2 regions of the Ensifer sp. NM-2 genome follow, and region 1 is predicted to be linked to the other one. Evidence: riboswitches for the same ligand, from Rfam matches in the RefSeq annotation. Region 1 holds a riboswitch; the other holds the start of a gene.

Region 1 (4,836 bases):
AGGTTGAAGGCGCGCTGGAACTGCTGGAAGGCGACGCGCGCAAGGCGACGATCCTGCTCGCCTACGAGCCGGTCTGGGCCATCGGCGTCAACGGCATTCCGGCAACATCAGACTATGCCGACGAGCGCCATAAGCGGATCGCCGACGTGGCGCAAGGCGCGCTCGGCGTGCGCGTTCCCGTCCTCTACGGCGGCAGCGTCAATCCCGGCAATTGCGAAGAACTGATCACCCAGGGGCACATCGACGGCCTGTTCATCGGCCGCTCCGCCTGGGACGTCAATGGCTATCTCGACATTCTGCAGCGCGTCTCGAAGGCGATCTGAGCCCTCGTACCCCGCAGATCAACAAGACGGAAAGGAACAATCATGAAGATCGCAATCGGAGCAGACAGCGCCGGCAAGCCCTTGCTCGACGTCATCGCCGCCCATCTCAAGGGCAAGGCCGACCTCGAAGTCAGCGACCTCAGCCAGTCCGGTTTCTACGCCGACCTGTCGCAGAAGCTGGCGCAGACCATCGTCGATGGCGACAACGAGCGCGGCATCCTGTTCTGCGGCACCGGTATCGGCGTCTGCATCTCGGCCAACAAGGTGCCGGGCATCCGCGCCGCGCTGACCCACGACACCTATTCCGCTGAGCGGGCGGCAAAGTCGAACAACGCACAGATCATCACCATGGGCGCGCGCGTCATCGGGCCGGAGCTGGCGAAGTCGATCGTTGATACCTGGCTCGCCTCCGAATTCGACGCGAACGGCCCGTCGGCCGGCAATGTCGACGCGATCGATCGTCTCGACGCGGCGAAGTAAGCGAGCCAACTGCTAGAGCGTTTCCGGTTTAAACGGAGCCACAGACCCGCTCTATCTCTTTGTTTTTACGCATTTCCTGGCGGAAAGCCGATTCGCACTTTTCCTGGAAATGCTCTAATACCGCAATGCACGTTGATCCTCCCTCGCGCATCGCGGCGAGACGCCCGGCAGAGATGCCGGGCGTCTTTTCCTGATTTGCCACTGCCTAATTCGTTTCAGCGTCGTTTGCGCGTCATGTTTGAGGCGCGGCGCTGTCGGGTGTTTTGGCAGACCGCCGGGGCACTGCCGGCTTGACGAAGCTTCTGTAAATATTTGAACATGCTTGCATATCGTCACGTCAGCGAGGAATGCCGCCCCATGCCCGACGCCCCAACGACACCGCCGCATGCCGGAAGCCACCGCCTGGCGCGCATGAGCGGCCGCGACACGCACGAACACCACCGCACAGCCACGACGCTCGAGCTTCTGTTCGACCTGACCTTCGTCATCGCCTTCAGCCTTGCGGCATCGCAGCTTGCGCATCTGATGGCCGAAGGACATTTCAAGGCGGGGCTGATCGGCTTCTTCTTCGCCAGCTTCGCCATCTGCTGGGCCTGGATCAATTTCACCTGGTTTGCTTCCGCCTATGACACCGACGACTGGGTGTTCCGGTGCGTGACCATGGTGCAGATGGTCGGCGTGCTGATCCTGGCGATCGGCCTTCCCGCCATGTTCCGCTCGGTCGACGAGGGTGCCCATCTCGACAATGGCGTGATGGTGCTCGGATACGTCGTCATGCGGGTGGCGATGATCTTCCAGTGGCTGCGCGCCGCCGGCCAAGATCCGGCACGACGGCAGGCCTGCATGACCTATGTGGTAGCGATCACGGTTGCGCAACTCGGCTGGGTCGTGCAGATCTTCGTCGACTTCTCGATCGTTGTCACCTTCGCCATGGTCGTGGCGCTCACCGTCATCGAGATGCTCGGGCCCTATATCGCCGAGACGCGGCATGGCGGCACGCCCTGGCATGCCCACCATATTGCGGAACGCTACGGCCTTCTGGCAATCATCGCGCTCGGAGAAGGCGTCGTCGGCACGGTCGCCTCGATCACGGCGGTGGTGGATGGGGAGGGCTGGAACCTCGACGTGGCGCTCGTCTGCCTTGCGGGCACCGGGCTTACCTTCGGCATGTGGTGGATCTATTTCCTGTTGCCGAGTGCCGAGGTCCTGCACGTGCACCGCAGACGCTCCTTCGTCTGGGGCTATGGTCACATGTTCATTTTCGCCGCGATCGTTGCGACCGGTGCGGGCCTGCATGTCGCCGCCTATTACATCGAGCACAAGGCGCATATCGGGTCGCTTGCGACCGTGTTGACGGTGGCGGTCCCGGTCGCGGCCTATATCGCTCTGGTCTACGGCATGTATGCCTATCTGCTGCGGCAGTCGGAACCGCTTCATGCCTGGCTGCTCGCCGGCACGATGCTGCTGCTTGCGGCGTCGATCGCGGCCGCGATGGCGGGCGTCGACATGGCGATCTGCCTGATCATTCTGATGTTTGCGCCGTTCGTGACCGTCGTCGGTTTCGAGGCGGTCGGTCATCGCCACCGGATGGCGGCGCTGGAACGGTGCCTTGATGAGGCAGAGCCGGTGCATTGAACGCCGGGAATTGGCTATTCGAAACAGCGGTTTGCCGGCTGTTGCTGGCGGCTTGATTCAGGTGGTTCAGAGGTTGATTCAAGCAGGCGCCGCGAAGCGGCTCGATGGTTGCGCATCGGAGCGCTGAGCGAGCCTTGCCCCTCACCCTAGCCTTCTCCCCGCAGGCGGGGAGAAGGTGGCCGGCAGGCCGGATGAGGGGTGGCGGCCGGATACGGCGCGGGCTTGCGGCCCGCCAGCAGATCAGGCGTTGAGCAGCGCCAGCTTGGCGCGGGCGTCGAGGATCTGGGCGCAGGCATTGGCGGCTTCTTCGCCCTTGGCGACGAAGTGTTCGCGGAAGAAGGCGATCAGCGGCGCGCTTTCCTGGAAATTGTGCGGCGTCAGCACGGCCGACAGCACCGGCACGTCGGTATCGAGCTGGACGCGCATCATACCGTCGAGCACCGTGCCAGCGACGAAGTCATGGCGGTAGATGCCGCCATCGACGACGAAGGCGGTGCCGAGGATCGCGGCGTAACGGCCGGTCCTGGCAAGCTTCTGCGCGTGCAGCGGGATTTCCAGCGCGCCTGGCACGTCGAAGATCTCGACGTCGGCGGCACTGCCGCCGAACTTCGTCCATTGGGCGACGAAGGCATCGACACAGCGGTCGACGATGTCGGCGTGCCAGCGGGCACGGACAATCGCAATCTTGGCGGTGGGGTGGGAAAGAATAGTCATGGTCTCAAGCCTTCCAGGGTTTGGCGTTTCCAATTTTCCCGTCGGGCGAACATGCACGCGCGCGAAACCCCGGTGTGGGGTCCACGTTCCTGCTTGCTCTCTTCCATCCGGACTGTGACCGTCGGCTCCGGAATCTGACCGGATCTGCTGACCTCCGAAGTAGACCTCCGAAGCGCTCGCGGGCTTCGATCTTTCGATCGCTACCGCCGGTGGGGAGTTTCACCCCGCCCTGAGAACAAGAGCGACTATATAGATCGGCCGTGCCTGGTCAAACGCATGACGCGACGAAAATCCGGGAAATCGCGACAGATTTTTTCCGTGCCGTATCGCTCCCGGACAAATCTGTTCCCGTCGGGAGCCGCCGTAGTCTGACCTCGGCCGCGTGCCGCGTCGCCGCCACGAGACATTTATCTGCGGACGCGACGCGGGGCTTCGTCTTCGGCGGCGATCGCGCGTGCGGACCAATGGAGCAGCGCCTGCCTGTCATCAAGGCAAGTGACCGGTGCTTCGTAGTAGCGGTGCACGACCACCGGTTTGCCGCCCTTGTTGTAGGTGAACGGCTGACATCCTTCGCTGAGAAGCGCATCTCTCAGGGGCTGATCAACCCTGAAATAGAGGCGATCCTTGATGCTGATGGCGAACTGGCGATCAGCGACAAGATAGGCCCAACCGCCGAAGAAGCGGCCTATGTCAACGGGACCGATATCCGCGAGTTCTTCGTGGATATGGGTGACGAACGCACTCGGCTGCGCTTTAGTCATGGCGGCCGCCGGTGCAAAATGCGCTGTTTTTCATTCGACGGTTCAGGCAATCTCTCCACGGCATGTGCAAGGCAGCTACTGCATGTTTCCTTAAATCCTATTCGATTTAGGGATAAAAACATGCAGCACTTCAAAGCGCTACAGCGACCTTTGCGCGTAACAAGACGCACGCGCTGTAGGGGGACGCTGGAGATCTACTCGCGGATGACGAGCAGGTCCTTGGCGGCAAAGCGGAGCGTGACGTTCGAGCCGAAGGCCGGCGGCGTCAGGCCGGGGTCGTTGAACATGTCGAAGGAGATGACGTCGCCGCCGATGCGCAGCTTGGTGCGGATGACCGAGCCGAGGAAGCTGGTCGAAACCACCTCGCCGGTCAGCGCGGTGTCGCCCCTGGCGCTGTCGGCGATCGAGCCTGCCTCCGGGCGCAGCGCCAGCGAAATGTTGTCGCCACCCTTCATGCCGGCGATCGGCTCCTTCAGCGACACCTGCTGGTTGCCGATGGTGACAGCACCGGCGGCCGGGTCGGCGACCTTGGCTTCGATGATGTTGAGCGTGCCGACGAAGGAGGCGACGAATCGGGTCGCAGGGGTGTTGTAGATCTCGAACGGCGTGCCGATCTGGTCGGCTCGCCCGGAATTCATGACGACGATGCGGTCGGAGATCGACAGGGCTTCTTCCTGGTCATGGGTGACGAAGACAGTGGTGATGCCGAGCTGCTGCTGGATCTGGCGGATTTCCTCGCGCAGCGACACGCGGATCTTGGCGTCGAGCGCCGACAGCGGCTCGTCGAGCAGCAGCACCTGCGGCTTGACGGCGAGGGCGCGCGCGAGCGCCACGCGCTGCTGCTGGCCGCCGGAAAGCTGGTAGGGGAAGCGGTCGGCCAGGTGCTCGAGCTTGATCAGGCTCAGCATCTGCTTGACGCGTGT
Region 2 (4,836 bases), on a different contig from region 1:
AGTTCCGGCTCGGCGCCGGTGTCCTTGTAAACGCCGACGACGGATGCACGTTCGGCAAGCACGAAGAACAGATTGTCTTCGCCGAACTTGGCAGCCTCGAGGCCTTCCGGCTCGACGCCCTTGGCCGACGAGCGCTTCTCGGGATAGTGGCCGATCGAAGCGATCTCGTGTTCGAAACTCGCACCCGATTCGAACAGGACCTTACCGGCCGTATCGAAGATGGTGAAGCCGCGCGAACCGCCCTCATAGTCACCTTCGTTGGCGACGACGATGCGATTGTCGTCGAGCCACTTGACGGCGTCAGGCTCGCGCTTGCGGCCCGGTTGCTCGTCCATGAAGGCGATGGCGCCGTCACGCTTGGCGTCGATGTCCCTAAGGTCGACCGCGCCAGCGGAGAAATGCGTCTTTACCGTCGCCGACTTGCCGTCGATGATGACGATGTGGTTGTTCTCCTGCAGCGTCAGCGCAATCTCGTCCTTGCCGTTGAAGGACACGAATTCCGGCTCCGGGTCGTCGCCTGCAACCTCGGCAAGACCGGTGAGGGTCACGTGCTTGATCGTCGCGCAATCGGCACCACCATCCTTCAGAGACAGGATCACCAGGTCGCCGGCAGGCATCTGCGGGATCTTGCCGTCGTTGACCTCTTCATCGCGCTCATTCTCGATCGCGATCGCAGCAATGGTCCGGTCCTTGTTGACCGCGACGGAGTCCGGCTGGCCGCCGAGATCGCAGGTCGACTCGACCTTCTTCGAGGCAACGTCGACGGTAGCGAGAAAGCCGGAAGGCTTGGTGAAGCTTTCGCGTGTGTTGACCGCGATCAGGGCCTTGGTACCGGCGACGGTTACCGAGGTCGGCTCGCCATCGAACGACACGATACCGGCCGCCTTCGGCGCCTTGGCGTCGGTGATATCGATAAGGCCGATGCGCTTGCCCGGGCTATCGGAATAGATCAGCGTATTGCCGTCTTCGGTGGCGGTAATGATTTCCGCGGATGTCGCGTCCTTGCGGGCATCGCCCTCCGGCAGATTGTCGGCAACGGCGAAGGACGCAATACGATTGAACACCGGTTCGGCGGCAGCCGGAAAGGCAACGGACGCAAGAAGTATGGCGGCAAGTGCCGTTCTGCATGATGAAATGGTCATGAAAAATCCCCCATGTCGAATATTCAAAACAAGGGGGTTCTGCGGGATGGCGATGACAGGCGCATGACAGTCTCGCGCCTTTGTTGTGCAGCGTTGTCTTACGCGGTCGCGCGCTCGCGTTTCATCTCGTTGCGCATGATGAAAAGCGAGGCGCCGAGGATCAGGACCGCCCCCAGCCACAGATAGCCGCTCGGCGCATAACCGAAGACGAGCCAGCCGGCGAGAACGTTGAGCGGTAGCTTGAGATCGTCGAAAGGCTGCACATACGCTGCGTCTGCGACGGTATAGGCAAGCGTCAACAGATACTGTGCCACCACGGTCAAAAGCCCCGCCAGCACCAATAGCGCAAGGATAGTTCCACTCGGCACGACAAACCCTGCCGACAGCGCCAGCACACCATTGATCGGCGTCAGAAGCACGAGCAACCAGACCGTTATCGTCTCAGGGCGCTCGATGCCTGTCAGGCTCTTGGTGATCAGCGACGCCGCCCCCCAGAGCAGCGCCGAGAAAACCGGCAGCAGCGCTGCCCAGGTGAAGCTTTCCGACCAGGGCTGCAGGATGATCGTGGCGCCGGCAAAGCCGACTGCCGCCGCTGCCCAGCGTGCCGGACCAACGCGTTCGCCCAGGAAGAGCCGCGCACCAAGAATGATGAAAAATGGCGATGTCATCACCAGCGCGATCGCCTGCCAGATCGGAACAGAAGCCAGGCCCGAAACCCAGGCCCCTACGCCGAGCGCCGCAAAGGCAACGCGAATGACGTGACGCCAGGGGTAATCGGTGCGCATGGCCGACAGGCCGGCGCGAAACAGGAACGGCAGGGAGAAGACGAGTGCAAATGCATATTGCCAGAAGGCAGTCGAGGTGGCGGAAAAGCCGAGTTGCATCGTCATCCATTGCGTGACGACATTCAGGAGAGCAAAGGCGACGCCGGCCAGTATCATCCAGGCCGCACCGGCCATGGCACGGGAGGTGAAAAGTGCTTGGGTCGTCTCGCTCATGTCCTTCATCCGCAAACAGGGACCTACACAAATCAGGACACATGAGCGCAGGATGCGACGACGGACCGCCCGCCCGTCGCACCCACGATCATTCTCTTTCATCCGGACTGTGACCGTCGGCTCCGGAATCGCACCGGATCTGCTAACCTTCCGACACGACAGCGCCTGAAGTGCTCGCGGGCTTGGGCCTGCTGCATAATTCCTTAAATCCAATCCGATTTAAGGAGAAAATTATGCAGCAGCTTTCAAGTGTCACAGCGTCCGTTGCGCGTCATATTTGACGCGCGGCGCTGAGCCCTTACCGCCGGTGGGGAGTTTCACCCCACCCTGAGAACAGGGCTGAGCCGTAGACCAAAGACCGCGCTGCTGCAAGGGCAGCCGAAACGCAAAAGGGTCCGGCGTGAACCGAACCCTTCAAGACTTGGACGGCCGGCCTCGTATCCGGCCGTCAAGCAAACCTATCAGCCGTTAACGGCATCCTTCAGGCCCTTGCCGGCCGTGAACTTCGGAACGTTGCGTGCCGGGATGTCAACTTCAGCGCCCGTGGACGGGTTGCGGCCCTTGGAGGCTTCGCGACGCGAAACGGAGAAGTTGCCGAAACCGACGAGGCGAATGTCGCCACCGTCCTTAAGTTCAGCCTGGATGGTCTCGAAAACTGCATCAACTGCGGAAGATGCGTCGGTCTTGGAAAGTCCGGCCTTCTCAGCAACGGCAGACACGAGCTCATTTTTGTTCATGTTTCCACCCCTTTCAAAATGGTTCGAAACGACTGTGTTTTTAAGCCGCGGCGGCTTGCGCATCGCCCGCGTCTTGCCATTCCCAATTGCGCCTAATCCCTTGGAATGCAAGGCTTGCAGCATGCTTTTACAACAAAAAAGACCGGCCAGAGGCCGGTCTTCCTTGTTTTTCTGCCAAATGGGCCTGACGGGAACACAATTGCACCCGCCCGGTCCTGTCAATCAGTGGGCGATGGAAGCGCCCGCTTCGTCCTGCGAATCAACCGCGGCGACGGTTGCCGGCTCATTTGCCGGGTCCCATTCGATCGGCTCCGGGACGCGGACCAGAGCGTGCTCGAGCACTTCACCCATCCGCGAAACGGGGATGATCTCCAGCACGTTCTTCACGTTGTCCGGGATCTCGGCGAGATCCTTGGCGTTTTCCTCGGGGATCAGCACCTTCTTGATGCCGCCGCGAACGGCCGCCAGCAGTTTTTCCTTCAGTCCTCCGATCGGCAGCACGCGGCCGCGAAGGGTGATCTCACCCGTCATCGCCACGTCCTTGGAGATCGGAATACCGGTCATGACAGAGACGATCGCTGTTGCCATGGCAACACCGGCCGACGGGCCATCCTTGGGCGTCGCGCCTTCCGGCAAGTGCACGTGGATGTCGCGCTTGTCGAACAGCGGCGGCTCAATGCCGAAGTCGATCGCCCGCGAGCGGACATAGGATGCCGCCGCCGAAATCGATTCCTTCATCACGTCGCGCAGGTTGCCGGTGACGGTCATGCGGCCCTTGCCGGGCATCATGACGCCTTCGATCGTCAGCAGTTCGCCGCCGACCTCGGTCCAGGCAAGACCTGTGACCACACCGACCTGATCGTCGCGTTCGGCTTCGCCGTGACGATAACGCGGTACGCCAAGGTAGTCCTGGATGTTGCCGGCAGTGACTGCCACTGCCTTGGCCTTGCCCTTGATGATCTCGGTTACCGCCTTGCGGGCGAGCTTCATCAGTTCGCGCTCGAAGTTACGAACGCCGGCTTCGCGTGTGTAGGTCTGGATGATCGCCATCAGCGCACCGTCGGTGACCGAAAACTCTTTCGGCTGCAGCGCGTGATCGCGGATCGCCTTCGGCAGCAGGTGCCGCTTGGCGATTTCCAGCTTTTCCTCTTCGGTGTAGCCGGCAATACGGATCACTTCCATGCGGTCCATCAGCGGCGCCGGAATGTTCAGCGTGTTCGCCGTGGTGATGAACATCACGTTGGACAGATCGTATTCGACTTCAAGGTAGTGATCCATGAAGGTCGAGTTCTGTTCTGGATCCAGCACCTCCAGCAGAGCCGAGGACGGGTCGCCACGGAAGTCCTGGCCCATCTTGTCGATCTCGTCGAACAGGAAGAGCGGGTTGGACTTCTTCGCCTTCTTCATCGACTGGACGACCTTGCCGGGCATCGAGCCAATGTAGGTGCGGCGGTGACCGCGGATTTCGGCTTCGTCACGAACGCCACCCAGCGCCATGCGCACGTATTCGCGGCCGGTCGCCTTGGCGATCGACTTGGCAAGCGAAGTCTTGCCGACGCCCGGAGGGCCGACGAGGCACAGGATCGGGCCTTTGATCTTCGTCGAACGGGCCTGGACGGCGAGATATTCGACGATGCGCTCCTTGACCTTGTCGAGGCCGAAGTGATCGACGTTGAGCACTTCCTCGGCATGGTTCAGATCGGTCTTGATCTTGGACTTCTTGCCCCACGGCATGCCAAGCAGCCAATCCAGATAGTTGCGCACGACGGTTGCTTCCGCCGACATCGGGCTCATCTGGCGCAGCTTCTTCAGCTCGGCGTCGGCCTTTTCGCGCGCTTCCTTGGAAAGCTTGGTCTTGGCGATGCGCTCTTCGATTTCGGCCATCTCGTCGCGGCCGTCTTCACCGTCGCCGAGTTCCTTCTGGATCGCCTTCATCTGTTCGTTGAGGTAGTACTCGCG

What was found. A riboswitch is a leader RNA that binds a small molecule or an ion and turns the genes downstream of it on or off. The one in region 1 is predicted to bind FMN.
Region 2: linked by a shared signal. The riboswitch ahead of C6558_RS17865 (DMT family transporter) and the one ahead of C6558_RS07775 (6,7-dimethyl-8-ribityllumazine synthase) in region 1 are both predicted to bind FMN.

The regions. Positions count from the first base shown of each region.
Region 1 is NZ_PVZR01000003.1:88,958-93,793, forward strand. It holds gene C6558_RS07760 (triose-phosphate isomerase) at 1-323, shown strand, start outside; gene C6558_RS07765 (RpiB/LacA/LacB family sugar-phosphate isomerase) at 366-803, shown strand; gene C6558_RS07770 (low temperature requirement protein A) at 1,161-2,438, shown strand; gene C6558_RS07775 (6,7-dimethyl-8-ribityllumazine synthase) at 2,679-3,152, opposite strand; FMN riboswitch at 3,244-3,393, opposite strand; gene C6558_RS07780 (TfoX/Sxy family protein) at 3,560-3,913, opposite strand; gene C6558_RS07785 (ABC transporter ATP-binding protein) at 4,108-4,836, opposite strand, start outside.
Region 2 is NZ_PVZR01000008.1:151,414-156,249, reverse strand. It holds gene C6558_RS17870 (esterase-like activity of phytase family protein) at 1-1,142, opposite strand, end outside; gene C6558_RS17865 (DMT family transporter) at 1,241-2,149, opposite strand; FMN riboswitch at 2,227-2,479, opposite strand; gene hupB (DNA-binding protein HupB) at 2,602-2,877, opposite strand; gene lon (endopeptidase La) at 3,100-4,836, opposite strand, start outside.